DNA from 4 places in the Trichococcus sp. ES5 genome. Region 2 is predicted to be linked to each of the others. Evidence: riboswitches for the same ligand, from Rfam matches in the RefSeq annotation. Region 2 holds a riboswitch; each other region holds the start of a gene.
What was found. Region 2 has a riboswitch for thiamine pyrophosphate ahead of thiW (energy coupling factor transporter S component ThiW). Riboswitches for the same ligand answer to the same signal wherever they lie in the genome.
Positions count from the first base shown of each region.

Region 1: another riboswitch for thiamine pyrophosphate. It lies ahead of thiT (energy-coupled thiamine transporter ThiT); the one in region 2 lies ahead of thiW (energy coupling factor transporter S component ThiW).
Region 3: another riboswitch for thiamine pyrophosphate. It lies ahead of tenA (thiaminase II); the one in region 2 lies ahead of thiW (energy coupling factor transporter S component ThiW).
Region 4: another riboswitch for thiamine pyrophosphate. It lies ahead of TES5_RS15615 (hydroxyethylthiazole kinase); the one in region 2 lies ahead of thiW (energy coupling factor transporter S component ThiW).

Region 1 is NZ_FJND01000012.1:71,253-79,021, reverse strand. Features, by position in the region: gene TES5_RS10130 (Ltp family lipoprotein) at 1-468, opposite strand, end outside; gene TES5_RS10125 (YitT family protein) at 901-1,767, shown strand; gene TES5_RS10120 (hypothetical protein) at 1,878-2,246, shown strand; gene thiT (energy-coupled thiamine transporter ThiT) at 2,270-2,845, opposite strand; TPP riboswitch at 2,906-3,007, opposite strand; gene TES5_RS10110 (hypothetical protein) at 3,122-3,442, opposite strand; gene TES5_RS10105 (NAD-dependent epimerase/dehydratase family protein) at 3,590-4,375, opposite strand; gene TES5_RS10100 (zinc ribbon domain-containing protein YjdM) at 5,013-5,354, opposite strand; gene ppdK (pyruvate, phosphate dikinase) at 5,648-7,769, opposite strand, start outside.
Region 2 is NZ_FJND01000011.1:87,058-94,826, reverse strand. Features, by position in the region: gene TES5_RS15585 (ABC transporter permease) at 1-230, shown strand, start outside; gene TES5_RS15580 (glycine betaine ABC transporter substrate-binding protein) at 231-1,139, shown strand; gene TES5_RS09685 (ABC transporter ATP-binding protein) at 1,157-1,930, shown strand; gene TES5_RS09680 (ABC transporter permease) at 1,927-2,550, shown strand; gene TES5_RS09675 (DUF5131 family protein) at 2,572-3,447, shown strand; gene TES5_RS09670 (zinc-binding dehydrogenase) at 3,471-4,454, shown strand; TPP riboswitch at 4,491-4,593, shown strand; TPP riboswitch at 4,656-4,757, shown strand; gene thiW (energy coupling factor transporter S component ThiW) at 4,889-5,380, shown strand; gene TES5_RS09660 (MurR/RpiR family transcriptional regulator) at 5,598-6,413, shown strand; gene nagA (N-acetylglucosamine-6-phosphate deacetylase) at 6,484-7,629, shown strand; gene nagB (glucosamine-6-phosphate deaminase) at 7,640-7,769, shown strand, end outside.
Region 3 is NZ_FJND01000007.1:73,868-81,636, reverse strand. Features, by position in the region: gene TES5_RS07615 (PTS glucitol/sorbitol transporter subunit IIB) at 1-150, shown strand, start outside; gene TES5_RS07610 (PTS glucitol/sorbitol transporter subunit IIA) at 222-590, shown strand; gene TES5_RS07605 (transaldolase family protein) at 597-1,259, shown strand; TPP riboswitch at 1,355-1,481, shown strand; gene tenA (thiaminase II) at 1,629-2,303, shown strand; gene TES5_RS07595 (ECF transporter S component) at 2,339-2,917, shown strand; gene TES5_RS07590 (ABC transporter ATP-binding protein) at 2,932-4,419, shown strand; gene TES5_RS07585 (energy-coupling factor transporter transmembrane component T family protein) at 4,416-5,180, shown strand; gene TES5_RS07575 (hypothetical protein) at 5,491-5,847, opposite strand; gene TES5_RS07570 (response regulator transcription factor) at 6,014-6,715, shown strand; gene TES5_RS07565 (sensor histidine kinase) at 6,705-7,769, shown strand, end outside.
Region 4 is NZ_FJND01000016.1:16,358-24,126, forward strand. Features, by position in the region: gene TES5_RS11290 (HAD family hydrolase) at 1-374, opposite strand, end outside; gene thiE (thiamine phosphate synthase) at 371-1,012, opposite strand; gene TES5_RS11300 (hydroxyethylthiazole kinase) at 999-1,547, opposite strand; gene TES5_RS15615 (hydroxyethylthiazole kinase) at 1,519-1,824, opposite strand; TPP riboswitch at 1,898-2,004, opposite strand; gene TES5_RS11305 (prolyl oligopeptidase family serine peptidase) at 2,068-3,615, opposite strand; gene TES5_RS11310 (helix-turn-helix domain-containing protein) at 3,785-4,633, opposite strand; gene TES5_RS11315 (hypothetical protein) at 4,969-5,373, shown strand; gene mnmG (tRNA uridine-5-carboxymethylaminomethyl(34) synthesis enzyme MnmG) at 5,447-7,342, opposite strand; gene mnmE (tRNA uridine-5-carboxymethylaminomethyl(34) synthesis GTPase MnmE) at 7,535-7,769, opposite strand, start outside.

The DNA of each region.
Region 1 (7,769 bases), on a different contig from region 2:
ATCAAGTGCATACTGTGCTTGTTCAGCAGCGTAACCCTCGTAAACCAATTGATCATACAAGCCTGGATAAGAGAAAGAAGAGTAATCCAAATAGTCGACGGCTGTTTGGAGTGCGTTCTGATTCCAATCGGTTGCGACATTATCAATCGCGTATTGTGCTGCATCTTCGGGGAACCCTTCGTATAAGAGTTGATCGTATAATCCTTGCTTAGAAAAACTTGAATAATTGAGGTAATCCTCTGCGCTGCCGAGTGCATTTCTGAACTCCCTTGAAACATCCGGCTGCGGAGCGGGCTCTTCGACAGGGGCAATCACTATTTCTTCGCTGACTGCCGGAATTGATTCTGGCACTGATTCTGAGGTGGCCATTGCAGCTGATGATGCTTCTTCTGAAACTTCAACATCAGTGCTCGTTCCGCAGGCAGTCAAAATTAATGCACTACCAAACAATAATAAGTAATTTTTCATGATGATTCCTCCAGTTAGTTTTTTTATATCAACCGCAGAAGCGGTGAATATCATAAACCAGGAAAAATAACGCGGTTTTACGAACCACCTATAATCAGGGCGGTCAGTTTTTGTTTTTTAAGAGTATCGATCAGGAGATTGTGGTCTGTAATTTGGATATTAAATAACTTCTTCAATTCCATCGGTATCTTCTGCTCACGTTAATAGAATTATACCTCATAAATCGACAAATATTGCACACAAAATAAAATATTTTATTTGTACGAGTATAGAAATAACCTGTTTGATATTTGACATTCTTGTGTTGTATAGCTGTCAGTCCGATTTTGATTCAAAAAGTTTGATACTACTCTTTTTATCCAGCATATATCTGTTATAATGGCGTGGATATCTTTTTCCTGAAAGTTATCCCATACAAAGGAGGGGGCTAATTTGAAACTTTTACATACATTAAAACCGATAGTTGCAGTCATTGCCGGGAATATTATTGTCGCATTTGCGATAGCGGCGTTTATTTTGCCGAAAAATCTGATCGCCGGTGGATCGACGGGGCTTGCCATCATTTTGAATCATTTCTTCGGGTTGAACATTTCTTTGGTCGTGCTGATTTTCAATGGTCTCATGTTTTTCATCGGAGCCGCGTTGTTGGGAAGGAAGTTCGCGTTGACGACGATCCTGAGCACGATCATTTTCCCGACGTTTTTGACTTTTTTCCGGACAGTGCCCGCTTTGCAGAACATGACGGATGACATTTTGCTTTCGGCGATCTACGCTGGAATCCTGTGCGGGTTGGGTGTGGGGCTGGTGTTCAAGGTCGGCGCTTCTACGGGCGGGATGGATATTCCGCCGCTGCTCCTGAACAAGCATTTCCGCATCCCGGTTGCAGTGGGAATGTATGCGTTCGACGTCATTTTATTGCTGATCCAGGCGTTCTTTTCCAGCATGGAAGAGATTCTTTATGGGCTCATCATGGTGTTCCTGACGTCCATCGTCATCAACAAAGTGATGGTAACCGGAACGAATAAGATGCAGCTTTTCATCATTTCCAAAAAGTTCGAGGAAATCAAAGAGGCGTTGCTGTATGTGCAGGATGTCGGTCTGACCCTGGTGAATATCGAAACGGCTTTTGAGGGGGCGCAGCAGCAAGCGGTGCTGTGCGTCATCGAGCAGCGTAAGTTGTCGGCCATCAATGCCTTGGTCAACGATATCGATCCATTTGCTTTCGTGATTATCGGGCAGGTGCATGAGGTTGCCGGGAAGGGTTTCACACTGGAACGCCAGTCCGGATTAGTCGAATAGAATCAAAAAACTGAGGCGTGATCCGAGATTCGGATCACGCCTCAGTTTTTCTGTAATTAAAAGTGGATGTTTCATGACTGGGTTACCGGTCCAAATTGGGCGATCAAGTCATGGATTGTCGGCTGTTCTCTTTGCGTTCATACGCAAACAACCGAGAGATCCACGAAGCGTCGGCTGTTCTGGCCGAATGCGGACGCAAACAACCGAAAGATCCACGAAGCGTCGGCTGTTCCGGCCGGACGCGGAAGCAAACAACCGAGAGATCCACGAAGTGTCGGTTGTTCCGGACGACCGCGGATGCAAACAGCCGAGAGAACCGCGAAGTGTCGGCTGTTCCAGCCGAACGCGGAAGCAAACAACCGAGAGAACCGCGAAGTGTCGGCTGTTCCGGCCGGACGCAGATGCAAACAGCTGAGAGAACCGCGAAGTGTCGGTCGTTCCGGACGAACGCGGATGCAAACAGCCGACATAGCTCATGAACAACGGTTGTTCCGGCATGAAATCAGTATCCGCGGACGGCTTTTTTCGGAACGTACAATTGTGGGTTGGTTTTGGCGATAACAGCCAGCACCATGATCGTGAATGCACCGGTCGCCAAGGCGCTGGCGCCGTTCAGCGTGATGGAGTAGAACCATGCGCTCCAGCCTTCAGGCGCGTAGGATCCCCAGAAATAGTAGCCGGCGATCGTGTGCCAGAAATAGCGGCCGACAGTCCCGACGACAGTGCCTATAAAGACATTCCACAAAAGCATTTTTTTATTTTGATCCGCAATCGCCTGTTGCACTTTCGGCGTGAAAAGACCCGCCAAACCAGTGAAACCAAAGGCGATGAAGTACTCGATGAAACCTTGCAGCGGCGTTAAAATATAGGCCGTCCCGATCAGAATGTGCAGCACGCCCCACAGGAAACTGGCGAAGAAACCGGGGACCAAACCGCGGCGCAGGCAGTAAAGCAGCATGACCGGTGCTCCCACCGTGACGGAAAAACTTGGGCCAATATTGAAAGGGATCAGGGATAAAACGGTTGCTAAAGCAGCAATGATGGTTCCTTCGATCCAGATGTTCAGATTTTTTGACATAAAAAAAACTCCTCCTTTTTTTGGGCATAATATACCATCGACAAAGGAGGAGAATAAAATTCAATTCTCAATCACAATCCCTACGCTCGTACTAACGAACAGGTTCGAAGGGTCAGAATCTATGTTCAATCTCAGCCGCGGACGGCCCCCCTTTGTGAAACGGTTTATTCAGTTAAGTTACACTTTACTACAGTTGATTTTTTTATGCAAGTTGCACGGTGCACAAAGCCGCATCCAGGACTATGCCAGAATGGCTAAACACTTGTGTGAAATGAACTATTTCTGCTCTTTTTCGGCTTGCGCCTTCAGGATGGCTTCGCGCTTCTTTTTCTTCTGCGTATTCATGTAGGAATCGATTATGCCACCGGTCAGCATGCCGATACCGAAGCCATAAGTCAGGTTGCCCGCGAAATAACCGATTGAAGCCCCAATCAGCATGCCGTACATCGTAAAATTGAATGAATTCTGCAATTTCGGATCTTCGTCGACCGGCAGTTTTTTATTGGTTACCGCGCCAGTATTGTTTTTATGCAGTTCCGGTATTGTTGGTTTCACATTTCTGCGTTGGATCTGGTTGCCTTTGTTCTTTTTCGCCATTCAGTGTACTTCCTTCCGTCTATCTGACACTTGTATTGTCTCCAATGAACATCATATCAGTTCATTTCCGGCTCTTCAATAGAACTTTGCTCGCGGATATACGCAGAATCGTAAAAATAGTAGAAGTCTTCCCAAATCGGAGGATCCTTAATCTTCTTCGGACAGTTCGACCGGGTCGCCGTTGTCATCCTGGAAATAGCCCTTCAGCACAAAAGCATCATCGCTCGGCCGATAACCGAGGGCAGTTTTGGCCTGTGAGATGTCCAAGCGTGGGAAGCGGTTATCCGATAGCCCGTTCACCAACAGGAACGGCTCAACAAGTTTAGCTTTGAGGGCGCAGTCGACTAAATGGCAAAGGTCCCGTGGAGACAGGTATTCGGCCAAGCCCGCTTCGTCGACGATCGGATCATCGAGGTTTTCATCAAAGTTGCCGATGCGGATGCCGATGGATTCTTGGCCTTCCGTAAAGGCGAAGTGGCTGGCCAATCCTTCCAGATAGACTTTCGAAACGCCGTAAATATCGCCCGGACGGACAGGTTCATCGGCGTGAACCTGCACATTTTTCGGGTAGGCGCTGACGGTATGGATGGAACTGGCGAAGATGATGCGTTTGACGAAGTTTTCGTACTTGGATGATTCCTTGAACAAGTAGAAGGGCATCTTGTAGTTCAAATCGATCAGCTCATCGTCAAAAATAGCATCGGGTGAAGGATTACCAGCCAGATGGATAACGTAATCGATCCCTTCCAGCAGTCCGTCCCAGTTGCCGGCGACAGTCAGGTCCAACTCTTTGACGATGGTGCCCTCCAAAAGGGCCGGATCGACGTTATGGAAATGGATATCCACCAAAGTCAGTTCGTAGCTCTCCTTCAGATGATCCGCCAAAATTCTTCCTATATTACCGCTTGCGCCGGTGATCATGATTGTGGTCATTGTCGAAATACCCCCTTGTTTTTTTACAGTTGCTATCGTGAACGTCTTTGTTTTAACTGTATGCAAGCCACCGGAAAATGTCAAAGGATAGCCCTTACAAAAACGGCGATTCGTCGGACGAAAAGGGAATGTTATATTTGAGTAAAATGTAGGTAAATTAATTGAGACACGGGCGTTATCCCTGTATAATAGGGGTAAGATGATAGGCAAGGGCAAGACACTTTTCAATCGAAAACGAAGGGGTGAGTCGGATGGACTTGTTGAAATTGCAAATGCGCGCTTTTCAAGGTCAGTGCGGATCTGTTGTGCAACAATCTTCCCATTCATTCTATTGCCCGACAGAGCACGTGCTTTCGCATGTGTTTTTTTGTTGATCCTGAAAGGGACCAGCGGGGCTTATCATCATAATGCCGAGCATCAAACGGGGGTGATGACCATACTACTTTCTCAAAACAAGTCAAAACGGAAAGGAACGGTGATCCGACGTATATCTCCTAGCTGTCAGGTGTGACAGCCATCGTACCGATGAAAGGCGTGAGGCCGGATAGCATGGTAACGTATCACCCAAATTGCGAAAAAATATAAAAAACTGGCGAGGTTCTCTTTCGGGTGCCTCGCCAGTTTTTTTGAATCGGGATTATGCTTTTTTAACGAACTCGGACTTCAGTTTCATAGCGCCGAAGCCATCGATTTTGCAGTCGATGTTGTGGTCGCCTTCGACCAAACGGATGCCTTTGACTTTTGTGCCGACTTTCAATGCGCTCGAGCTGCCTTTGACTTTGAGGTCCTTGATGACCGTAACAGTGTCGCCGTCCTGCAGCAGGTTGCCGTTCGCGTCCTTGACGATCAATTGATCTTCGTTCGCTGCCTCTGCAGCATCCGCGCTCCATTCATGTGCGCACTCGGGGCAGACCAGCATTGTGCCGTCTTCGTAAGTGTAAGGGGAGCCGCATTTCGGGCAATTCGGTAATTCCATCATGATTTTTATTCCTCCGTTGTTTTGATTAACTGTCTTTTTATTTTCCATTTCCGGCCTTTTATCCAAGGCAGAAGATGCCTCTATACTGCCATATTTTCGCCTTGTTGACAATAGAAAATAGACAATATAAGAATAATAACCAATAAGAAGAAAGATAACGGATCGGGAAGGCTTTATTTGTGTTGTTGACTGAGGTTGTCCGATAACCATGTAGAATCGGACAACTAGAGCGCAAGCGCATTATGACATTCCAAAAAGGTCCGGATCGAAGTCATCGATCCGGGCCTTTTCGATCAGATGCTGCTCAACACAACATCCTTCTGTACAGACATTTTCGCTCTGCTCTCTTTAATCGCTACCTGTGCGGAAGCCAAGCGGGCGATCGGCACGCGGAAAGGCGAGCAGGAAACGTAATCCAAGCCGATGCTTGAGAAGAAGGCGATGGATTCCGGATCGCCGCCGTGTTCGCCGCAGACGCCCAGACTTAAGTCAGGGTTGGTTTCGCGGCCTAATTTGGCGGATAATTTGACGAGTTTGCCGATGCCTTTCACGTCCAATGAGTGGAACGGATTTGGCTTCAGCAAGCCTTTGTCTTCGTATTCCTGCAGGAACTTGCCGGCGTCGTCGCGGGAGAAGCCGAAGCCCATCTGCGTCATATCGTTCGTGCCGAAGCTGAAAAAGTCGGCCGCCTGCGCGATTTCGTCGGAAGTGACCGCGGCGCGCGGGATTTCGATCATCGTCCCGATCAGGTAGGGGATGGTCGCAGCCTTCTCAGAGAATACTTCCTCAATCTCCGCCACGATTTCCGCTTTGACGTAGCGCAGCTCGTCGACGTCGCAGACCAACGGAATCATGATTTCCGGTGTGATTGTGCTGCCGGTTTCTTCGGAAGCGGCGAAGGCCCCCTCGATGATGGCGCGCGCCTGCATCCGGTAGATTTCCGGGTAAGTGACGGCCAAACGGCAACCGCGGTGACCGAGCATCGGATTGACTTCATGCAAGGAATCGATGTGCGCTTCCAAACCAGCCAAACTGGTTCCCATTGATTCCGCCAAGGCAAGCTTATCCGCATGCGCAGTCGGTAGGAATTCATGCAATGGCGGGTCCAGTAAGCGGACGGTCATCGGCCGCTCCTGTAGCAGGGCGAACATTTCCTGGAAATCCTGGCGCTGCATTTCCAACAGCTCTGCCAGGTACTTTTTGCGTTCGTCCAGTGTGCGGGAAAGGATCATCTGGCGGACGGCCGGTATCCGATCCTTATGGAAGAACATGTGCTCGGTCCGGCAAAGTCCGACACCTTCCGCGCCCAGGGACAAGGCTTGTCTGACGTCGGTCGGGGAATCCGCATTGGCTTTGACCTGCAGCACTTTCATTTCGTTGACCCAGTCCATGAAGGTGCTGAATTTGCCGCCCAAAGTCGGGTTCTGCTTGGCGACTTTGCCGGCGTAGACTCTGCCGGTTGCGCCATCGATCGAAAGCAGGTCGCCTTGGTGCAGGGTGACGTCATCGATGACAACTGTTTTGTTTTCTTCATCGATGACGGCTGCGGTACAGCCGACCACACAGCATTTTCCCAAACCGCGGGCGACGACTGCCGCGTGCGAAGTCATGCCGCCGCGTGCCGTCAGGATGCCTTCCGAACTCATCATACCGGCCAAATCCTCAGGCGATGTTTCGCGGCGGACCAGGATGACTGGCAGGCCGTCCTTTTTTGCTGCTTCGGCAGCGGCTGTGGAGAAGTAGATATGTCCGGATGCCGCTCCAGGTGAAGCGCCGAGCCCGGTCGCCAACAAGGGAGCTTCAGCCAAAGCTTTCGTATCGAAAGTAGGGTGGAGCAACTGGTCCAGTTGGCCGGTTTCGATGCGCATCACGGCTTCCTCTTTCGTGATCAGGCCTTCGTCGGCCAAATCCACGGCCACTGCGACGGCTGCGGCCGCTGTCCGTTTCCCGTTGCGTGTCTGCAGCAGGTACAGTTTGCCTTTTTCGATCGTGAACTCGATGTCCTGCATATCGGCGTAGTGGTTCTCCAGTTTTTCGGCGATGACCTTGAATTCGCTGTAGACGGCAGGCATCACTTGCTCCAGGGTGTCGATGTTCAATGGAGTGCGGATACCGGCCACGACATCCTCGCCTTGCGCATTCATCAGGAATTCGCCGAACAGTTTTTTCTCGCCGGTCGCCGGATTGCGCGTGAAGGCCACACCGGTACCCGAATCGTTGCCGCGGTTGCCGAACACCATGCTTTGGACGGTGACGGCTGTGCCGAGGTTATGCGAAATGTTGTGAATATCGCGGTACAGAATAGCCCTTTCATTATTCCATGAAGAGAAGACAGCCTGGACTGCTTGGTGCAATTGATCCAACGGTTCCTGCGGGAAAGTTTCGCCGGTTTCGCGTTGGTAGACGGCTTTGTAT
Region 2 (7,769 bases):
CGCTGGCTTTTCCTTTTGTGATGACCGGTGTGAAGCTAGCGTTGGTGGAAATCATATCGAGTGCGACGTTGGCTACATACATCGGGGCTGGCGGTTTGGGAACATTGATTTTTACAGGATTGGGTTTGAACAGGATGGATTTGCTTCTCATTGGAGGAGTATCGGTAGCGATGATTGCCTTCACGACAAGCATCTTTCTTGATTACATAATTAAAAGGAGCATCAATTAAATGAAAAGAAAAAATATCATCAGTACGATTGCAATGTTGGCCGTAACACTTATGGTCTCAGGTTGTTCAGGCCTGACTGGCGGAAGCGATAGCAGCACGGAAGATACAGCCATCCGCGTGGGCTCAAAGGACTTCACCGAAAACTTGGTTGTTTCGGAAATTTATGCATTGGCTTTGGAGGATGCCGGGTATGAGGTTGAACGGATCCCGAATATCGCCAGTTCGGTCATCCACACATCGATCACCAATGATGAAATCGATCTTTATCCGGAGTATACAGGTACAGGTCTGTTGGTAGTATTGGAAATGGAGATGGAAACCGACCCTCAAAAAGTCTATGATACAATCAAAGCAGAATACGATGAGCAGTTCGATCTGACTTGGTTGGATTATGCGCAAGCCAACGACAGCGCCGGGCTGGTAATCAAAACGAGCGTAGCCGAAAAATACGGCATTGAGACCATTTCCGATCTGCAGGAAAATGCTTCAGAGCTGCGTTTTGCATCCCAAGGTGAATTCGATCTGAGGGAAGATGGCCTTCCTGGTTTGACCAAAGCATACGGAGAATTCAATTGGAAGAGTTCGACAGTCTACGACAACAGTTTGAAATATGAAGTCTTGAAAAATGATGAAGCGGATGTCGCTCCGGCCTATACGACAGAAGGACAACTGACAAATAAAGAAGAATTTACCGTCTTGGTGGATGATAAAAAATTCTGGCCGCCTTATAACTTGGCTCCAGTAATCCGAAATGAAGTGTTGGAAGTGAATCCTGACATTGCGGAAATTCTGAACAACATCAGCAGTACTTTGGATACGGAGACTATGACGAATCTGAATGCTAAAGTGGACGTCGATGGACAAGAATATGAAGCGGTCGCGAAAGAGTACTTTGATTCGATAAAATAAGGAGGCGTTGAGGCCGCATGGAGCAAACCGCGATAGAATTCAAAAATGTGACGAAGCTCTACGGGGAAGGGGGCACGAAGGCAGTCGATGATATCTCTTTTGAAATTAAGGAGGGGGAGTTCATCACTGTCCTGGGTTCTTCCGGCTCCGGCAAAACGACGACTTTAAAAATGATCAACCGGTTGATCCGTGAAGATGAAGGGAACATAACCTTCTTCGGAGAGGACATCAGCGGAATGAACGAAGTGGATCTTAGACGGAAAATCGGTTATGTCGTCCAACAAATCGGTCTGTTTCCGCACATGACCGTTGCCCAAAACATCGCGACAGTCCCGGAACTGCTGAAGTGGGACAAGAAGGAAATCCAAGCCCGCGTCAAAGAATTGCTGGAGCTTGTCCAACTGGATCCGAATGTGTTTGCCGACAGAAAGCCGAAACAATTATCCGGCGGTCAGCAACAGCGTATCGGCGTTGCGAGGGCGCTTGCCGCCAATCCGAAAGTGATGCTGCTGGATGAACCATTTGGAGCGGTCGATGCGATCACGCGCCTACAACTGCAGAATGAACTGCAAAAGATCCACAAAGAATTGGGAGACAAAACCTTTGTGCTGGTCACCCACGACATCAATGAGGCGTTCAAGCTGGGGACGAGAGTGCTGGTAATGGACAAAGGCAAGATTTGTCAATTTGATGCACCGAGGGAAATCATGCGCAATCCGAAAACGGAGTTTGTCGCAAATTTGATTGCCACCGTAAAGGAACAAGAGGCATTTTGGAGTGAGCTGAAATGATTGCATACTGGAATACTTACCATGAAAAACTGTTGCTTGCCACGATGCAGCATATCGAATTAGTGGGGACGACGCTGACGATCGCCATCCTCATCGCTAGTGGCATAATCCTGGCCTGCATGCATCAGGAACGCGTGATGAACGGCTTGATCTATCTGACCTCTTTGCTTTATTCGATCCCGAGTCTTGCTCTATTTGCCATCTTGATTCCGTTGACGGGACTGGGAAGGAACACGGCCATCATCGTATTGGTGATTTATTGCCAATATGTCCTGTTGCGCAGTTTTTCCGCAGGGATCAAGGAGATCGATCCGACAATCATCGAAGCCGCTGTAGGGATGGGCATGACGAGGAATCAAATGTTCCGGAAAATCCAACTGCCGTTGGCAATGTCATCAATCATCGCAGGGATACGGATCGCTGCGACCTCCACAATCGGCATCGCAACCATCGCCGCAACGATCAATGCGGGCGGGTTGGGAACTGTCCTTTTCGATGGCTTGCGGACATTCAGCGTCGTAAAACTGTTGTGGGGTACTGTGCTGTCGATGTTGTTGTGTCTGCTTGTCAATGTCATCCTGTACTTACTTGAGAACGCGTTGCGACGGAGATTTGCCTGATCTTTTCAAAGGAGTGGTCGCTTGAGTGATATCTGGAACCCGTTGCACGGCTGCAAAAAGGTCAGCCCGGGATGCCAAAATTGTTATATGTTTCATTTGGATAGTCAACGAGGAAAAGATGGCGCGCTGATTTATAAAGTCCAGAGCAGCTTCGATCGACCGTTGAAAAGAAACCGGCGCGGCGACTTTGTCATACCTCCTGGTTCCACGATACGCGTCTGCATGACTTCTGACTTCTTTCTTGAGGAAGCGGACGAGTGGCGCGGGGAAGTCTGGAAGATGATTGAGAAGCGTTCGGACGTGCTGTTCTACTTGTTGACGAAAAGAATCGAACGCGTGAAAGATTGCCTTCCTGAAAATTGGGGAGACGGTTGGGAAAACGTGTGGATGAATGTCTCTGCCGAAAACCAAAAGATGGCCGATAGGCGGATCCCGGTACTCCTGGATCTGCCTTTCAAACACCGAGGCATCATGGCCGCACCGTTGATCGGCGAAATCGACTTGACGAAGCATTTGTCGTCCGGAAAAATCGAACGCGTCATCGTTGGCGGGGAAAACTATGATGGGGCAAGGGAATGCCATTATGAATGGGTGCACAGGATGCACCAAGATTGCGTGGACCAGCATGTGAACTTCGAATTCATCGAAACCGGGAATCATTTTGTGAAGAACGGACGGAAGTATGAAATTTTGGACAAAAGAAAGCAGCAGGAGCAGGCAAAGAAATCCGGCCTGTCTTATGAAGGGCGTGCGGTTTCGGTTCAACTGACGGAGGTTGCCCAGGGCGAATCGGTGCCGCTTTTTCAAACAGATGCCGTGACTTTGTGCGACTCCTATGCCTACAAGAAATTTTGCGGTACGCAATCGGGAATACCCAGCTGCATGCTGTCGCTATGAAAATAAGAAAGGAAGTCGGAGAAATGAAGGCAGTCGTAGTGCATGAAGCGGGCGGACCGGAAAAACTGGTGCATCAGGAAGTTCCGCTTCCGGAAATCCGGGAAGGCTGGTCTCTCGTGAAGGTCATGGGCTTCGGCATCAACCATTCGGAAATCTTTACGCGGGAGGGGAAATCCCCCTCGGTCAAATTTCCCCGCATTTTAGGGATTGAATGCGTAGGGATAGTGGAGCGTTCGAGCGACGAAGAAAAATTGCCGCTCGGTCAAAAAGTGGTGTCGATCATGGGGGAAATGGGGAGAGCCTTCGACGGGAGTTATGCGGAATATGCCCTGTTGCCGGATGACCAAATCTATCCAGTCCACACCAATTTGCCTTGGTCCCAATTGGCGGCCCTTCCGGAAACCTACTATACGGCTTTCGGTTCCATGAAGAATCTGCGGATCCAAGCATCCGATCAGGTTTTGGTTCGGGGGGCAACGAGCGGTGTCGGGGTTGCCTTTGCCAAGTTGGTCAAAGCCCAATTCCCGGATATCCGGATTTATGGGAGCACGCGGAAAGCCGAAAAGGGTGAGAGATTGAAAGAAGCCGGCTTCACCGACTACGTCGAAGACCGCAACGGCGTGTTGGAAACGGAAGAGACTTTCGACAAAATTCTGGAATTGATCGGCCCTGCGACGATCAAGGACAGCCTTTCCCATATCCGGGAAGGCGGCGTTGTCTGCAGCACCGGTCAACTGGGCGGGAAATGGTTCCTGGAGGATTTCGATCCCATCATGGAATTGAAGCATAACAGCTACTTGACTACTTTCCATTCGAGTGACGTCTCCGGCGAGAAGGTGAATGAACTGCTGGAGTACATTGAAGAAAAAGGCATTGCTGTGGATCCCGAGCGAGTCTTCCCGCTCGAAGAGGTTGCCCAAGCCCATGCCTTTTTGCAGAGCCAGGACAGTTTCGGAAAAGCCATTGTGTTGGATCCGAGCGCTGCGGGAGAGAAAGCTTCAGAATAGGGTTGCGTTTCCGCGGATTATTGGTTAGAATCAAATGAGAAACACTGGGGGTGCGCTATTGCGCTGAGACCGGCATTGCCGGAACTCTTTGTACCTGATCTAGTTCATACTAGCGGAGGGAATGTGGCGTTTGACTATTCGCATAATAGACATCAAAACGTTATATTTTCTGATTTTCGCATCAGATCATATAGCGTTTTTTATTTTCAGTAGGGGTGCGCGCGAGCGCTGAGACCGAAACTGTCGGAACCCTTCAAACCTGATCCAGTTCGTACTGGCGGAGGGAACTGAGCTCGGTCTGGAGTCCGTACGTATATCCAAGACATCTCAGGGGAGGTGTCTTTTTATTTTCGTTAAAATCCGGGAGGAGGGGAAACGGTTCGCATAGATCAGGCTTCAAAAGGAATGAATCAAACTGAAAAGGGGAAAATCTTATGAACACAAAAAAATTAGTCACCACTGCCTTGATCATTGCCATGGGGGTGGTCAGCAACAGCATCTTCGTCATCCCGATCGGCATTGCAAAGGTAGCACCGATGCAGCATCTGCTGAATGTACTGACCGCTGTCTGGTTAGGACCCGGGTACGCCGTCCTGCAGGCCTTCGGCGTTTCCGTGCTGCGCAACTTGCTGGGAACGGGAACCATATTTGCCTTTCCTGGCAGCATGATCGGAGCTGTTTGCGCAGGTCTGTTTTATGCCAGAACGCAAAAGATCGGTTACGCGGCGCTGGGTGAATGGATAGGCACCGGAATCCTGGGCTCGCTGGTGAGCACTTTGCTGGCGCAGCTCTTTATGGGCATGGAAGCAGCATTGATGCTCTTCCTTCCGAGCTTCGCAATCAGCTCCGCCATCGGAGCCGGGATGGCTTATTTCATCATCCTGGAAATGGAAAAAAGAAGCGTGTTGGATCGGAACAGAATTTAAAACATCCGCATAAGCAGGAAGCCGCTCTCGGAAGAGGGCGGCTTTCTGCTGTCTAAAAGTGTCTCCAATAGAAATAGTTAAGAAAATTATTTTCATAAAATAATAATTGAAAAAACTATTTTCATGTGTTATTCTATCAGCGAAGGGGAAAAGGCGAAGTCAAGAAATGCGTAAAGCGCTTTTGGCGGCTGCGCAAAACAGGAGGAGGCAACGAAAAATGACAATCATCGAAGAGATCCAAAATCAGTATTCCGCTTTTTCCGCGAACGAGAAAAAAATTGCGGATTACATTCTGCAGAATAAAGCATCCATCAAAAATATGAACATCAAGGATTTGGCGGCGAAGGTGGAGACCTCGACGTCCAGCATCACCCGTTTCTGTAAACGCATCAACATCGATGGGTTTGTGGATATGAAGATTGCGCTGCGTTCATTGGCAAGCGAGCATCCTTTGAAAGAAATGCCGACTGTCTATGACGATATTTATGGCTATTATACGCAAGTCATCGATGAAACCAATCAGATGATCGAGGATCAGGCAATCGAAACGGTTGTCGATTGGATCAAAAATGCAAACAAAACAGTCATCTACGGCATCGGCAGTTCCGGGTTCACGGCCGCCGAATTGGCGCAACGCTTGATCCGCATGGGTCTGAATGCCACGGGGGTTACGGATTCCCACCTGATGATCATCAACAGTTCGATCATCAAGGAGGACGAATTGGTGATTGCCATTTCAAATTCAGGCGAAACGCCGGAACTGATAGCATCACTGGAGATCGCCAAGAAGAAAAAAGCGAAGATCATCGCCCTGACGAGCTTCAAAAACAGTTCCCTGACGAAACTGGCGGACGTCACTTGCTTCGGTTACCACTCGCGTTTCGTCAACAACACGGTGTTCGTCAACACACAGTTCGGGATGATGTATCTGATCGATGTGATTTCGACCTTCTTGGTGCAGGATGAGAATTTCAAATACAACATGGATCTGACGAGAAAAAATGTGCAAGGTTATTCGAAAAAATCGGAATAGTGGGATGTGGCGGCTGAGTCATGCAGGTGCACAGTGAAAATAAAGTTCAGGATCGAAGAGGGGAACGCAAATGAAAAAAGTGATCATCCATGCAGAAGTTTATACAGGGGAAACAGTCATCTCCGATGGGTATATCCGGTTCGGAAAAGAAATCAGCGCAGTCGGGAATATGTCGGAATACGTTCCCGAATCTGGCGAGGAAGTGATTGACGCAACCGGAATCAGGCTGGTGCCGGGCTTCATTGATGTCCACAGCCATGGCGGATATGGTGTGGATAACATGGACGGTGATGCGGAGGGCATCAACCGGATGATTGCGGCGATGCACCGGGAAGGGATCACCAGTTATTTTCCGACGACGATGACGCAATCGACAGAAAATATCGAAAAGGCTTTGGTCGGCATCCGCAAGGCCGCGGAAAAAAATCCGGTCATCCAAGGCATCCACCTCGAAGGGCCGTTCATTTCCGCAGTATTTAAGGGAGCGCAACCGGAAGAACACATCAAACTGCCGGATGCTGCTTTGATGCGCAAGTGGCAGGACTTGAGCGGCGGCTTGATCCGTTTGGTAACCTATGCGCCGGAGACCACTGATGCGACGGCATTCGAAAAGTATTGTCTCGATAACCGCATCGTGCTTTCGGTCGGGCATTCGGATGCTCTTCGCAGCCAGCTGAGAAAATCCAAGGCAGCGCATGTCACCCATCTCTTCAATGCGCAAAGGGGACTCCATCATCGTGAACCGGGTGTGACCGGACATGCGTTCCTGGAGGATGACATCTATGCGGAAATGATTGTCGATGGCCTGCATATCGATCCGGAAATGGTCAAGATCGCCTTCAAACAAAAAGGCGCAGACCGCATCGAATTGATTACCGATGCCATGCGTGCCAAAGGGATGGGCGACGGCATCAGTGAATTGGGCGGACAGAAAGTCATCGTCAAAGAAGGACAAGCCCGTCTGGAAAGCGGAAATTTGGCAGGAAGCGTGCTGGGATTTCAGGAGGCTTTCAGGAACATCATCGCCTTCACCGGCTGCAGCATCTTGGATGCGGTAAAGATGAGCTCAGTCAATCAGGCCCGTGAATTCGATTTGGTGCGAAAAGGGGGCATCGCTCCTGGAAAAGATGCCGATATGGTCCTGCTTTCGGAGTCATTTGCGGTCGAGCGGACAATCAGTTATGGACAGACAGTATACAAAAATAACAGAAAGTAGGTTACAGATCATGGAAATAATCATTAAAGCGACTCCTGAAGAGGCAAGCCGTTACGCATTCGAAAAAATCCGCGAGGAAATGGAAAGAGGTGCGAAAGTGCTCGGGTTGGCAACCGGCAGCACGCCGGAGAGGCTGTACC
Region 3 (7,769 bases), on a different contig from region 2:
GCTTGCGATTTCATTCCAGTCGGGTTAGGCTTGCAGGAAGCAGAAGCTAAAACAGTAGAAGTCGGCGTACCATCCGTTCTTTATTCTCGATTCCTGAACGGTGTGCCCCGCGTATTCGTCGCTTGGTTAGCAAGCTTCGGATTGTATTAAAAATTCAGAAAAGCTGAACGGGTTCGTTCAGCCAATGGTTAAAAACTAATAATCGGAAAAGGTGAAGAAAAATGTCAATTTATTCAACGGTAGTCACAGAAATCGGACCTAATGCTAAGGAGTTTTTAGCTGAGGATATGATGGTATTGTTCGGAGACGATGCTCCGGAAGCATTGCGGCCATATTGCTTCCTGATCGAACAAAATGCACTGGAGCAGGATATTCAACTAGGACACGCGTTGGTTATCGGCGACGATAGTTATCGCGTCACAGCAGTGGGTGATGTGGTCAACAAAAACCTCAGGGATCTGGGGCACATCACCATTAACTTCAGCGGAGAAACAGTCGCTGAATTGGCAGGCTCTCTGTATGTTGAACACAAAACAGTGAACGAAATCGCGGAAGGCACCATCATCAAAATCACTGAAACTGTGGGGTAGTAGCGTATGTACATAGATTCGAACGACATCAAAGCAATCGGAAGTTTTTTGAAAAGCGGATTTCTGAAAGGAGTCACCACCAACCCGACGATTTTGTCGACTGGTTCCGGCAGTCGCTTCAAACAATTACAAGATTTATTGGCTTTGGAGCCGACGGAACTTTTTGTACAATTGCTGGGTACGACTTCTGAAGAAATGTTTGCCGATTATGAAGCAATAAAGACATTTGATGCAAATCACCGACTTTCGATAAAGATTCCCGTTACACAAGCAGGCTTGGAAACAATCAAAAAAGTGAAAGAGGACGATCCGGAAAGAGCGATCCTGGGGACACTGATCTATTCTGCGGACCAGGGGATCCTGGCCGCCGCAGCCGGATGCGATTATCTGGCACCGTATGTGAACAGGATGCTGAACAATGCGATCGATCCCTTCAAGGCGATCCGTTCCATGCGGACGTTCATCGATGCCAGAGGCTACAAGACCAAAATCATGGCAGCGAGCTTCAAAAATTCCCAACAAGTCATCGATTCATTGGAGTCGGGCGCGCATACTGCCACGATCCCTCCGGATGTCCTGAATAACATGATGAACAAGGATTTGGCGCTGCAGGCATTGCAGGTTTTTGAAGCAGACGGACAAGCGTTGTTGGCTGCATATGGTGAATAAATACAAGAAACGGTAACGTTTAGTGCAACAGAACGAGTTGACTTCCGGAAAAATTATGATACGATTAGAACAATAGCAAATGAACTGAATATTCTTTTTACCACTAGGGGTGCTTTACCGGCGGATGACTGTCCGCCAAAAAGCTGAGATCGAAGTAGGACTTCGAGACCCTTAGAACCTGATCTGGTTTGTACCAGCGTAGGGAAGTGGCGGCCTCTTTTGGCTAAGTAAGTCCCTATTGCATAAGGAACATACAACCACTTTTTTCCGTTGGGAAGAGAGTGGTTTTTTTGTTTGCAAAAATCAAGAGCGGCCGTTCGGATAAGTCGGGACCCTTGCGGAGCGCTCACAGCATATGGAGGGAAAGCAATGACATTTTCAGCACAAATCCGCCAAGCGGTAGAACCGATCTGGGCAGCCAGCATGGAGCATCCGTTTGTGAAAGGGATCGGGGACGGCACCTTGCCGTTGGAGAATTTCCGTTTTTACATCCAGCAGGATTCCTATTACCTGACGCGCTTCGCCAAAATTTTGGCGCTCGGCGCAGCCAAAGCACCGGATATTGCGACGACCAACCAGTTCGCCGACTTCGCGAAGCATACGTACAGCGCCGAAATCGGCCTGCATGAACAATTTTCGAAAAGGATGGGCATCACCGCGGAAGAAAAAGAGTGTTTCAAACCCGCGCCCACAACATACGCCTACACGTCCCATCTCTATCATGCCGGCCACTCGGGGCATTTGGGGGATGTGATCGCCGCCGTTCTGCCTTGCTACTGGCTCTACGCCGAAATCGGCGACGCCTTCATTAATGCAGCACCGGAAGAACCGATCTATCAGGAATGGATCGCTACCTATGGCGGGAAGGATTTTCAGGACCGGGTGGATGAGCAGATTGAGCATCTGGATAAGATTGCCGCAGCCGTGAGTGAAGCCGACCGCGAAAGGATGAAAGAGCATTTCATCATCAGCAGTCAGTACGAATACGCATTTTGGGAAATGGCCTATCGCATGGAAACGTGGCCGGTACCGTTGGAGCAATAAGAGACAAAATAAAACACAATGAGGAGACAGAGAAAATGAAAAAAGAATTGAAGCTTACAGATATTTTGGTGACGATCGTCATCGCCATCGCTTTCGGGATCGTCTACATCCTGTGGGGAACGGTTTATTACGCGGTGCAGCCGTTGGGTCTGCATCTTGATCAGCTGCTGTACGGCATGTGGTTCATCGCCGGTACCGTCGCCTATTTCATCATCCGCAAACCGGGTGTGGCGCTGTTGGCGGAAATCGCTGCGGCTTCAGGTGAATTCCTTTTGGGGTCGCCATGGGGTCTGACCGTCTTGCTTTCCGGCGTGGTGCAAGGATTGTTTGCGGAATTGGTGTTCATGGCCTTCCGTTACAAACGTTTTGACCTGAAGGTTGCCGCTTTGGCAGCTTCGGCATCTTGCGTGGGTTCGCTAGTGGTGGATGCGTTGAACGGGCAGATTGCTGAGTTGGCTGCTTGGAACTTGGCGCTGTATTTGTTGGCCCGTTTTGCCGGCTCGATTTTCTTTGCCGGGGTGCTGGCCTACTACTTGGCGGAAGTCCTGGAGGATACCGGCGTGACGAACCTTGTCCGTCCGCTTTCGACTGAAGATTTCACAGATATGGATTAAGGAGGATGGCGGAAATGGAGCAGCGAGCGTATGTGGAAAAGCTGAAGTTGAAGTTTCCCGGCGACGCCGATTTGTTGTTCAAGGATCTTTCCTTTTCGGTGGCTGAAGGCGAAAAAGTGCTGCTTTTGGGGCCGTCCGGCTGCGGCAAATCCACGCTGCTGCAGGTGTTGAGCGGGCTGATTCCGCAATCGATCGAAGTGCCGATGAAGGCCGAAAAGCTCGTGACGCCGGCTTCCTGGGGCTATGTTTTTCAGGACCCGGACAGCCAATTCTGCATGCCCTATGTCGATGAAGAACTCGCTTTTGTGCTCGAAAATCTGGCGGTTCCGCGCGAAGAGATGACTGCCAGAATAGACGTTGCGCTCCGGCAAGTGGGTTTGGAGCTGGCGGACAGCCATATCCCCATCGAAAGCCTTTCCGGAGGGATGAAGCAACGGCTGGCGATCGCCTCGGTATTGGTGTTGGATCCGGAAGTGCTCTTTTTGGATGAGCCCTCCGCCATGCTGGATCCGGAAGGAACGGAAGCGATCTGGGAGGTCCTGCAGGATGTCTGCAAGGACAAAACGGTCATCATTGTGGAACACAAAATCGATCATGTGCTGGCATTCGCCGAACGGCTCGTGTTGTTCGATGCATCCGGCCGCATCATCGCCGATGGACCGAACGAAGAAATCTTCTCGGCCCACAAGGACGAGATGAAGGAGCAGGGCATCTGGTTTCCGGGGGTATGGGACCAACATCTGGCGGAAACGCCCTTGCAACGAAAGCAGAAGTCCTTTAGATTGCAGAGTCCGCTGCTGGAACTGCGCGATTTTAAAGGCTTGCGCAATGGGGAAATAAAAATTCAAGGGGCCGGGCTGGCGGCCTATCCGGGTGAATGGGTCATCATCCGCGGCCAAAACGGAGCCGGAAAAAGCACCTTCCTCCATGCCGTCATGCAGTTCATCAAAACGAGCGGGCACTACGAGTTGGAGGGAAAGCCAATCAGAAAATTGAAGAAGCTAGCCGAACGGGTGGCTTTCGTTTTCCAGAATCCGGAGTACCAGTTTGTGGCGAACACGGTCTACGAAGAGATGGCTTATTCGCTCCGGTTGGACGGCAAGGGGAATTCGGAAATCGAGAAGCTGGTGGAGGAATACCTAGAACTCTTCCAGTTGAGCGGGCAGCGGGAGAAAAATCCTTTCCAACTTTCGATGGGGCAAAAGCGGCGTCTGAGCGTCGCTGCGACGATCATCCAAGGTCAGCGGCTGATCCTTTTGGATGAACCGACTTTCGGGTTGGATTCCAAAAACACCTTTGCCTTGCTGGAATTTTTGGAGAGTTACCGGAAAAAGGGCGCCGTCATCCTGATGGTGACCCACGATGAAACACTCTCCCGGAACTACGGAACAACGTTTTGGACGGTTGTCGACGGCGAAATCCGGGACACCACCGGATCGGCTACGGACATGCGGACTGCATTCTCCGCTGATTTGCGCTTGGAAGGGGGACTGTGCAGATGAAGGAATGGGAACAAGCGAAAGAAACCTGGCTCCACCGTGTCAACCCCAGCCTGAAATTGGGCATGTCGCTGCTGCTCTGCATCGCAATTATGTTTGTCCGCAACCTTGAAATCATGGCCTTCATCGGCAGCGGGCTTTTGATCCTGTTCCTGCTGTTTACGGGACAGCCGTTGAAGCGGATTTTGTTGCTATTGATCCCTTTCTGCGCCATTTTCGTGTCGACAGCCAGCGCCATGATCCTGTTCGGAAAAGGCGAAACGCTTTGGTTCGAATGGGGGCTGATCCGCATCACCGAGGAAAGTTTCTTGCGGGGGATGCTGATCGGCCTGCGCGCATTGGTCTTCGCTGTTTTGGGCTTGACCTTCGCATTGACGACGAGGCCGGTCAACTTGTTTTATTCGTTGATGCAACAGCTTCGGCTGAATCCTAAATATGCCTACAGCTTCATGGCTGCGCTGCGGTTGATCCCGATCATGACGGAAGAATTCGAAACGATCCGCAATGCTCGCAAGGTGCGCGGAAGCGAAAAGGTGAAAGGCTTGCAGGGTATTCTCCTCAGGATGAAGGTCTACACCATCCCGCTCTTGTCAGGGAGCATCCGGCGCGCGCATCGCATCGCCGTGGCAATGGAAGCGAAACGGTTTTCCGGCCATGTGAAGCGAACCTATTACTATGAGATCGGCTTTTCCGGCAACGACTTTGTTTTCCTCGCGTACATGGTGCTGCTTGCGGTCATGAGTTATGGGCGAAGCATTGGATAGGTTGAGGAGTTTTTGCATGGAGAAGTTGTGGGGCTACCCAGCTCCGGTTAAGGAGGCTTCGCTGGAGTTGACACCACATTCAGATGCCGTCTTCCGACCAGCTGAAGCTACATCGGAGAAGAGCCCATCTATTTACCGGCTCCTCCGGCGAACGAAAGCCTGGCCGGAGCTGGCGGGTATGTTTTTGCAGTCTTGTTCTCTCGATCTGTGGGATTTCAGCTGCAAAAGTGGAATACGCACAAAAAGGGGCGATCTCATTGCGAGACCGCCCCTTCTTGTCTTATAGTCTTCACTCTAATGTGATGGACTGTTATTCAGTTTGGCAAGATTGATCGCGGACACCGTTTTTGCCGTCATTGTCCGTTTCAGCCGTACCGTATTGGTTGCCGTCGCCATCCATTTCGCCCGTAGCGTTTTGGTTGCCGTTCTGATTGGCTTGCGTACCCGTTCCATCGCACGTGCCGCTTTTCTCGCGGGCACGTTTCATGGTTGCCTCTTCATTGCCTTGTTTTTTTGCTCCTTCATTTGTGCATTCGCCTGACTTGATTTGCTCTTGGGTCATCATGCCGTTCTGGGCTGCCGTGTCGCTCGCTGCCAGTACCGGTGCTGCACCTCCAACAAATAAGCCTGCAACGGATAGGATGGTCATGATTCTTGTCTTGTTCATTTTTGTTTCCCCCTGGTATGATTTTTTGTTATTTCTTACTGACCTAAGAATAATCAAAAAGTATGGCAGAAGCGTGTTTTTAAAGGCACATTTGTGTGGTATTATCGGGGTGAAAACATAATCTTGCCATATTTTTGCAGTATGATTTCCCCGAGGAGGGAGTACGATGGTAAAGCTATTGATTGCGGATGACAACAAACAAATAACATCCATCCTGAAGGAGTATTCAGAAAAGGATGGCTACGAGGCGGTCGTCGCCTATGATGGCGAACAGGCGCTGCAGGAATTCGGGAAAGACAAATTCGATTTGATTTTGCTGGATGTGATGATGCCGAAAAAGGATGGCTTCGAAGTGTGCAGGGAAATCCGGAAAGTTTCCTCGATTCCCATCATCATGGTGACCGCCAGAGGGGAAGATTTTGAACGGATCATGGGCTTGGATATCGGAGCGGACGACTACATCGTCAAGCCTTTTTCGCCGGGTGAAGTGATGGCGCGCATTCGGGCAATCCTACGGCGGTTGGATCAGACATCGGACAACAAGGATCACCATAAACTCTACGTCCATGAAAATCTGGAGATCCGATTGGACGAATTCATCGTAAAGGTCGCCGGGCACCAAGTCCATCTCACGAAAAAAGAGATCGAGCTGCTTTGGATTTTGGCGACAAACAAGAACAAGGTGTTCAGCCGCGACAATCTGTTGGATAGTGTCTGGGGCTACGACTATTTCGGCGATAATCGGACGGTCGACTCGCACATCAAGCGCCTGCGGGCAAAGGTCGATCAAATTCCCCATCCGTCGTGGGACATCAAAACGGTCTGGGGCATCGGCTATAAGTTTGAGGTGAACCCAGATGAAGTATAAGATCACCCGCAAACTGGTCCTCTATTTCACTTCCGTCATCTTACTGTTTTCCTTGGTTGTCGGAGGGGCCTTCCTGCTGCTGTTCACCCGGCATACCGAACAAATTTACCGGGCGGATATGCAGGAACGGGCTGAGGCGATTGCGGCCGGTGTGGCGGATTATCTGGAAGACGGTAGTCCCGCTTTAGATTCGGCTGCGCCCACTGCGAATGGTAATGCTACCGGCAAGCAAATCGAAAATAGTAGCCTGCTCGTACAAAGTGGTGCCACGGGTACGACCGGGCGCAAAAATGTGAACGGATACAACGCCTATATCACGGCCATTCAGGATATCGCGATGGGCGAGGTGTGGATTGTCGATCAATCCGCGGAGACGATCAGTGTCGGGACCGGCAAAAAAGAGATCACCTATGCCGAACTACCAAGCGCCGCGCTTGCGCTTGTTGATGAGGTATTTGAAGGGGAAGTCGCCTTCAGCGAAGGCTTCAGCCCGTTATTGGAGGATACCTCCATCACGGTAGGGGCGCCGGTGCTCTCCTCAGAAGGGGAGGTCATCGCTGCGGTCCTTTTGCACGACTATATCGCAAACATGCAGGCTGCCGTGCGGTCGGGATTTTCGACTTTGGGAATCAGCTTGGCTTTGGCTTTGATCGCTGCCGTCGGGATAGCGGTCCTGTTGGCGAAACGGTTCATCCAGCCGTTGAAAAAGATGGAAGAAACGACACAGCAGTTGGCGGATAACCATTACGAAGCCCATACGGGGATTGTCCAAAACGATGAAATGGGTTCACTTGCGGCCAACATCGATATTCTGGCGGAAAAGTTGGCGGAAGCCGCGCAAGAAAGCGCCAAACTGGATAAGATGCGCAAGGATTTTATCACGAGCATTTCCCATGAATTGCGCACGCCGGTCACGGTCATCCGCGGCTCGCTGGAGGCCTTGAACGATCATGTCGTCGAGGATCCCGCCAAAATCGATGAATACTACCAACAGATGTTGACCGAAAGCATCCATCTGGAGCGGATGATCAACGATCTGCTGGAACTGTCACGG
Region 4 (7,769 bases), on a different contig from region 2:
ATGCCCAAACGTTCCAAGGCGCTCTCGGCTAAATTTCTTTCGGTCGCGGTGGCGATGCACATTTTCACATTCTGCTCCTGCAAGGTCTGCAGATATTCCGCGGCGCCGGCTTTAAGCGGGACTTCATGACGGTAAAGATCCGCAATCAGCATCTCGATTTCCGTAAGGATCGTCGCTTCGGTTTCATGCAATCCGTATGCTGCACGAAATTGTTGTGCAGCTTGCGTGAGGCTCATCGTCTTCAAGGCATCCTGCAAGCCAGGAGCCGGCTGCAGCTTTTTCTGAAGCAAATACTTTTCTCCCAATCCTTGCCAAATCGGCATGGAATCCAGCAACGTCCCGTCCAGATCGAAGATGACTGCTTCCAGTTTCATGGTTGCACCATCGCTTCGGCTAACGGGCGCAGTCTCTTCACAGCCGCGGTTATATCCGGCTGCGCAAAGATGGCGGATACGACGGCAACCCCGTCGATGCCGCTGCCGTTCAGATTGAGGATATTCCCTTCAGCAATGCCTCCGATCCCCACAACGGGTATGCTCACCGCCTGGCAGATCTGCTGCAGCGTCTCGATCGATAGCGTATTGGCATCCGGCTTCGTTGCTGTACCGTAGATGGCACCGACGCCCAGATAATCGGCCCCGTTCCGTTCGGCTGCCAGCGCCTCTTCGACGGAATGGGCAGAAACACCCAGGATTTTCCCCTCGCCGATCCGGCTGCGGACATCTCCCGCCTGCATATCGCTCTGCCCCACATGTACACCGTCCGCGTCCAATGCCCAGGCCACATCGACCGCATCATTGATGATGAAGGGAATGCGGTGGCGTTTGGCCACAGCCTGCAGTTCCTTGCCAAGGGATACAAAGGCATCAAAATCCAGTTCCTTCTCGCGCAATTGCACGACAGTAACGCCCGCCTGGATGGCTTCTTCAAGCTGTTCCGCCAAGGATGCTTCCCCCAGCCATTGGCGATCGGTAACCGCATAAAGCAGCAAATCGTTCTTATCTATTCTCAATTTTAGCGCCTCCTTCCAGTTTTTTGGCCGACATCTTGCTGATTTCATCGATGAGGTAGCTGCGATAGGATGAAGTCCCTGCCCCATTGCGGATCATCCTTTCATAAGCCAGCTCGCCGCTGACTCCCATCAGGCATACCGCTGCCGCGGTAGCATCCAGCAACTGCTCCGAGTTGGCTCCGCAATAGGCGGCGATCAATGCCGACAGCATGCACCCAGTTCCGGACACCTTCGCCATCTGCGGATGTCCGTTGCGGATGATGTAGGCTTTGTCCCGGTCCGCAACGATATCGATTGCGCCGGTGATCGCAATGACCGTCTCATTGCGGTCGGCCAAGCGTTTGGCGAAAGCGACCGTTGCCTCGAGCGTCTCCTCGGTCACGGCATCGCTGATGTCTGCATCGACGCCTTTCGTCGTGCCGCTGCCGGAATGGATCGTTTTCATTTCCGAAATGTTCCCTTTGATCACGGTGAAGGCAATGTCTTCCAGCAAGTTGAATGTCGTTTCAGTCCTGAAAGGGGGATGCTCCCGCACCGACCGGATCCAAAACAACGGGATGGGCGAGCGCATTGGCTTGGCGCCCTGCCAGCAGCATCGACTCCACGGCTCGGCTGTTCAAGGTGCCGATATTCAGATTCAGGGCGGTGCAGATGCTTGTGATGTCCGCGACTTCCTCGGGGGCATCCGCCATGATCGGCGACCCACCGGCAGCCAAGAGGGCATTAGCGACATCATTGACGGTGACGTAATTGGTGATGCAGTGGACCAGCGGCGTCTGTTGCTGGACATTTTCGAATAACGTTTTGAACATGAGGTACCTCCAAATAGTTTTTTTGCGACAAAAAAAGCGAGAAATGTCCGGATAGGCATTTCCCGCTGAATACAATCATTCAATGTTATTTCCCTACGTTGGCATTATCCAAATCAGGTAATCGGTCGAAGTTGATTACTTCCTCTCAGCCTGCTGACACAAGCTCCCTTTTTCGTATGTAATTTTGTAACTATCTTAACATAAGCGCCAGCCTTACTCAAGAATCATTTTTGCTGATTCTTTTTATCTTGATTGCGCATTCAGCCACTCGAAAATATTTGTATAAGTGGTTTCACCGACTGTCGCTGCAGCTGTTCCTCCGCCGGCAGCGTTGCTTGGTTCTGATCCGAATGTTTCAGTGTCGGCAGCAGCCGCGATCGCTTCCTTATCCTGGACGCCTGTCACCTGGTTATTGAACAAGTAGATCCAGGAGAAGTGGCCTAGGTAAGTAGTGCCCGGGCTGTCCGTTCCTTCGACTGTTTCGTAGTAGGACATCCAAGTGTTTTCCGCTCCGGCCTGGATGAGCGCCTGGTAAGTAGGCAGCATGTAATTCGCAGGGATGACAACCGAATCATCCGCGGATTGGACAAGCCAAATAGGCAAGTCTTTGATCGCCTGGATTTTTTCTGCTGTGAACCAAACTTGCTCGGTCTTCACAAAACTTGATGTTCCGGTAGCTTCATCATTCGTTTTCACGTACGTGCCATCGCTGTTGCGCTCGTATTCATAGTAAGCATACGCCTCGCAGACCGGATAAGCCGCAGCAAAATATTCCGGGTATTGGATGACCATATTCATGGTCATGTAGCCGCCGTTCGAGCAGCCTCCCAAATAGATGCGATCGGTATCGACATCCGGATGCGCAGCTACATAATCATTGATGGTATCCATCAAGATTTCGGTGTATCTGGAGATGCCGCTGCCGTTGCCGTTCGTTCCGTCCCCTTCGTCCATCCAATAGGTAGGCGCTTGGACAGCCAACACGTAAGCTCCGGTCACGTCGTCAGTTTTGAAATAGGACTGGATCTCCTCTTTTGCCAACGCCGATACTTCATTTCCAAGGATTGCGATGTCGGGATCTGTTCCGCCTTCACCTTGACCGTGCAGCCAGATGACCAACGGGTTCGCTTCCCCTTCGGCAAGTTCTTCCGGTTCATAGGCAGCTATCGAAAGCGTCAATTCCTCTTCTTGATCCGTCATCGGATTCACGTAGGTGCCGCTGAAAGTTCCTCTGGCGGTGAACAAATCCGTATCCGGGGAGATGCGGTTGTTCACGGCATCCTCCGTGATGCTCAAAGAGTAGGTTTCATCCTCGATCGTGACGGAAGGAGCAGCGATTGCGACCTCATAAGCTGGAGACCACTCATTCATCGATGTCGTCGTATTGTAGGTGAACGGGGATCCGATCACACTGAAGGTTTCATCATTAAAACCGGTCTCCATATCGATCGCGATGAAGTTTGAATTCTCCTGCGGGTTCCCGTTTTCATCGGATGTATAGACGTCCGTCACCGTGCGTTCCGATCCGGCCGTCATGACCTGCCAGCCGCTAGGATCGACACTGTCGACCGCATCCTCCAGTTCGATGATGAGCTTCGGTACGCCCGGTCCTCCTTCATATCCCTTCACATAGATGCTGGTCTTCACGACGCCAGCATAGGCATCGGCTGATTGCACGCCTTCTTGCTGGTCTGAATCCTGTTGATCCACCGATTCTCCGGAACCGCAACCGGCAAGCAAACCTGCCGTTATCCCTAATGTAAAAATAGTGCTGAATGTCTTACGTCTCATTCCCTAATCCCTCCATATCCCTTTTGTCCATCCAAACAGGCAATACCCCACCCCTGCCGTAAAACGGTTTCATTCCATCCTAGGCTAAATGGGTAGCGCTTTCCCTATTTGCTATTTTAGGGAATTTCCAAAAAAAATAGGGGCGATTTGTACCCAAATTATGGGCGGATTATGCCTTGTTCTCGTCGCGGTAGCGCTTCGGCGTCAGGCCATATTTGTTTTTGAAGGCTGCAGAAAAGGATTTCTGATTCGGAAAGCCGCAAGCATCCACGATGTAACGGATGTTTTTATCCGTGAACATCAGCAGTTTCACGGCTTGGTTGAGCCGCTGTTCGACAATATAGCTGTGGATCGTGCTGCCGGTTTCCTTTTTGAACAACCTGCACAGATGCGTATAGGAGAGATGGAAAGCCACGGCCAATTGATCCAGCGCCAGATCCTTTTCCAGATTCTCATCGATGTGTTCCGTTATAGCCGATATCAGCGGCAACGAGGAGCTGCCTCTGTTCTGATCTGTTTTCGGGACAGAAAAGTGCGTGTCCAAAAGAAAGAGGATCTGATACAACATCCCTTTCAGTAAAAGTCTGGCTTTTTCGGCGCCGTCGCTTTCCATTACGACAAAGTACCGGTCCAACAAGCCACGCAGTTCAGCCAGTTTCTCTCTTTGCAGATCCGAATAGGCAAGCCGGTTCGTCAGGCGGAAGCTTTTGTTGTCGTAATCGGGTATCTCGGATTTGATGAAGGCATACGGGAAAATGAGCGACAAAGCTTTCGTCTGATTATGCTCGTCCCAGATGGAATGGACTTCATTTGAATTGATGACCAGGATGTCTCCGGCATTCGTTTCGTGGACGATCCCACCGATCGTGAATTCACTGATTTTTCCGGACATCGTATAGCTGATTTCCAGTGATTTGTGCCAATGGGCAAGGACGCCGGAATCCTTCCGCTCGTTGTGAAAAATGTAGAACACGGGGAGTTCCGGATCCGATTCGATGATTTCATGATGATAACGCATCTGCTGTGCCTCCTATCCTTGTTGATTCGGCTCCCAAAGACACTTGCTCTGTTTGCGCCTCTAAAGCTCAAGCTCCATTATACTATAATTTTTTATGCGGCAATTTCACTTTTTTGATAGTTCATTGAGGGAAAAAAAAACTGTAAACGCCGTTATGAGATTATTTTGCATAAAAATATACCAAATAAACATCAGCATATATATTTCACATGAATATAATTGTGATACAATCAACACAAGTCATTAGAAGTAACGGGTAGCACACTAATAAAAAAGCATTGTGGAAGTATATTTCTTTCTTTGTAGACTAATTTAGAGATGAGGGGCTGATTGGAATGAATTTTCTTAAAAATAATGTCATTTCCGTTATGTATTTAGTTTTGTTAAGCACTCTGTTTATGCCTTGGATTCTGGTTCCAGATTCAGAAACATTCACGGTTCTGCCTGTAACGGGTTTTCGCTTCCTTTCGGATAATCTTCTGATGTTGATTTTGATTTTTTTAATTATCTTTACCTATGTTTTTTCACTCAAATCCAATGGCCTGAGCATCCTGATTTTGTTGGAACTGGAACTCATCTTTCTGGCAGCACTTTTGTTGGCACCTGCTGTTACCCAGGGATTAGCATTTTTTTCAGGAGTGAAATATGGATATTTTATCATGTTAATCATTTTGATCACTCTTGCTTTTTACAACTACCTATTCATTGCAAAACATATTCAGAAAAGAGAGAATGGTTAGTCTATCCTTTTTTAGATTAGAGCAAAAAAAGAAGCAGAACGCCCATATTAATAGGCGTTCTGCTTCTTTAATTTTACTCTGAAACTTTGGCGATTTTCCCTTGGGTCACGTAGACCATCAATACGGAAATATCGGCTGGATTGACGCCGCTGATCCGGCTTGCTTGGGCAATTGTTTCCGGTTGGATCTTCTTCAGATTTTGTTTGGCTTCATTGGCGATTCCGTTGATTGCATCGTAATCGATGTTCACAGGGATGCGTTTTTCTTCCATCTTCTTCAGCTTGTCCACTTTTTCGACTGCTTTCTTGATGTAGCCGGCATATTTGATCTGCACTTCTACTTGCTTGATGACCTCTTTCGGCAAAGCTTCTTCAAGCGGAGCAAAAGCGATCAGACCTTCATATTTCAGTTCTGGACGCTTCAAAATATCCGCAAACAGAATGCCATCCTTCAGCGGAGCGGAATTTTGTTCCGCAAGGAAAGCCTGCAGCTCTTCAGTCGGTTTCAGGCGCGTACTTTCGAGGCGGGCGATTTCCTTTTCGACAGCCTGTTTTTTCTCAAGGAATGAGGCGTAGCGTTCTTCCGTCACCAAACCGATTTCACGGCTCATTTCGGTCAAGCGGAAGTCGGCGTTATCATGGCGAAGCAACAGACGGTACTCAGCGCGCGAAGTCAGCAAGCGATAAGGCTCCATCGTCCCTTTTGTGACCAAATCATCGATCATGACGCCGATATAGCCATCGCTGCGCTTCAGGATGAAAGGTTCTTTGCCTTGCACAGCCAGTGCGGCATTGATGCCGGCGATGATGCCTTGTCCGGCAGCTTCTTCATAACCGGACGTACCGTTCGTTTGACCGGCAGTGAATAAGTTCTTCACCAATTTTGTCTCCAAGGAAAGGCGCAACTGATGCGGTTTTACGACATCGTATTCGATGGCATAGCCTGTCCGCATCATTTGGGCATTTTCCATCCCCGGAACGGAACGGATCAGATCAAGCTGAACATCTTCCGGCAATGAGGTGGACAAGCCTTGCACATAGACTTCTTCGTTTTCGCGGCCTTCCGGCTCAAGGAAGAGCTGATGGCGCGGCTTGTCGCTGAAACGGACGATTTTGTCTTCGATTGATGGGCAATAACGCGCCCCTACACCTTCCACGATACCCGTGAACATCGGCGCGCGGTGGAGATTGTCGCGGATGATTTCATGGCTTTCCGGGCTCGTATACGTCAGCCAGCAGGATAATTGATCTTTCAGATAGTCTTCATCTTTGGAAAGGAAGCTGAAATGATTCGGCTCAACGTCACCAGGCTGTTCCTCGGTTTTGGAATAATCGATGCTCGAAGCCATCACCCGCGGCGGCGTTCCGGTCTTGAAGCGCGCCAATTCAAATCCCAGATCAAGCAGATTTTCGGATAACTTGATGGAAGGCTGCGAGTTGTTCGGTCCGGATGAATAAGCCAAGTCCCCGATGATGATTTTGCCTCGGGAAGAGGTTCCGGCTGTGATGACGACAGCCCCAGCGCGGTAAACGGCGCCTGTATGCGTCACTACCCCTTTGACTTCACCGTCTTCTACGATCAGTTCCTCAACGATGGCTTGCTTCAACAGCAGGTTCTCCTGTTTTTCGATGGTATGCTTCATATGGTGGGCATAGTCATCCTTATCCGCTTGTGCGCGCAATGCTTGGACTGCAGGGCCTTTCCCTGTGTTCAGCATGCGCATTTGGATATACGTCTTGTCGATGTTTCGTCCCATCTCGCCGCCTAATGCATCAATTTCTCTTACGACGACACCTTTCGCAGGTCCGCCGATGGATGGATTGCAGGGCATAAAGGCGACCATGTTCAAATCGATGGTGACCAGCATCGTGCTGCACCCCATACGCGCAGCGGCAAGCGCCGCTTCGGATCCGGCATGTCCGGCTCCTACAACAATCACATCAAAACTTCCAGCTTCAAATCTGTTCATTTTTCCATTCCTTTCATTTATGCTATCTATTTGTTCTTATCGTTTTAGTTGAACTCTGAATCCTTTTAGAACGGTTCTGAATCCTAGAGTTCTCCGCCTAACGCTGTTCAGGCCCACGCAGCCAAAACCGGGCTGCTTAGTCCTGAACCTCGTTAGTGCTCAAACTCTGAGCTCAGGATTCATCACACACTGTTATTTCCCTAAACAGAACTGTGTAAATAGTTGGGTGAGGAGTTCGTCCTGGACGCTATCGCCGGTGATTTCTCCGAGCAGGTCCCAGCAACGGGTGAAGTCGATCTGGACGAGGTCGATCGGCATGCCTGATGCGATGCCGCTCAGCACTTCATCCAGCGAATCCATCGCATCGTTCAAGAGCGCGATATGGCGGACATTGGATACATAGGTTGCATCCGTCTCACCGGTTTCC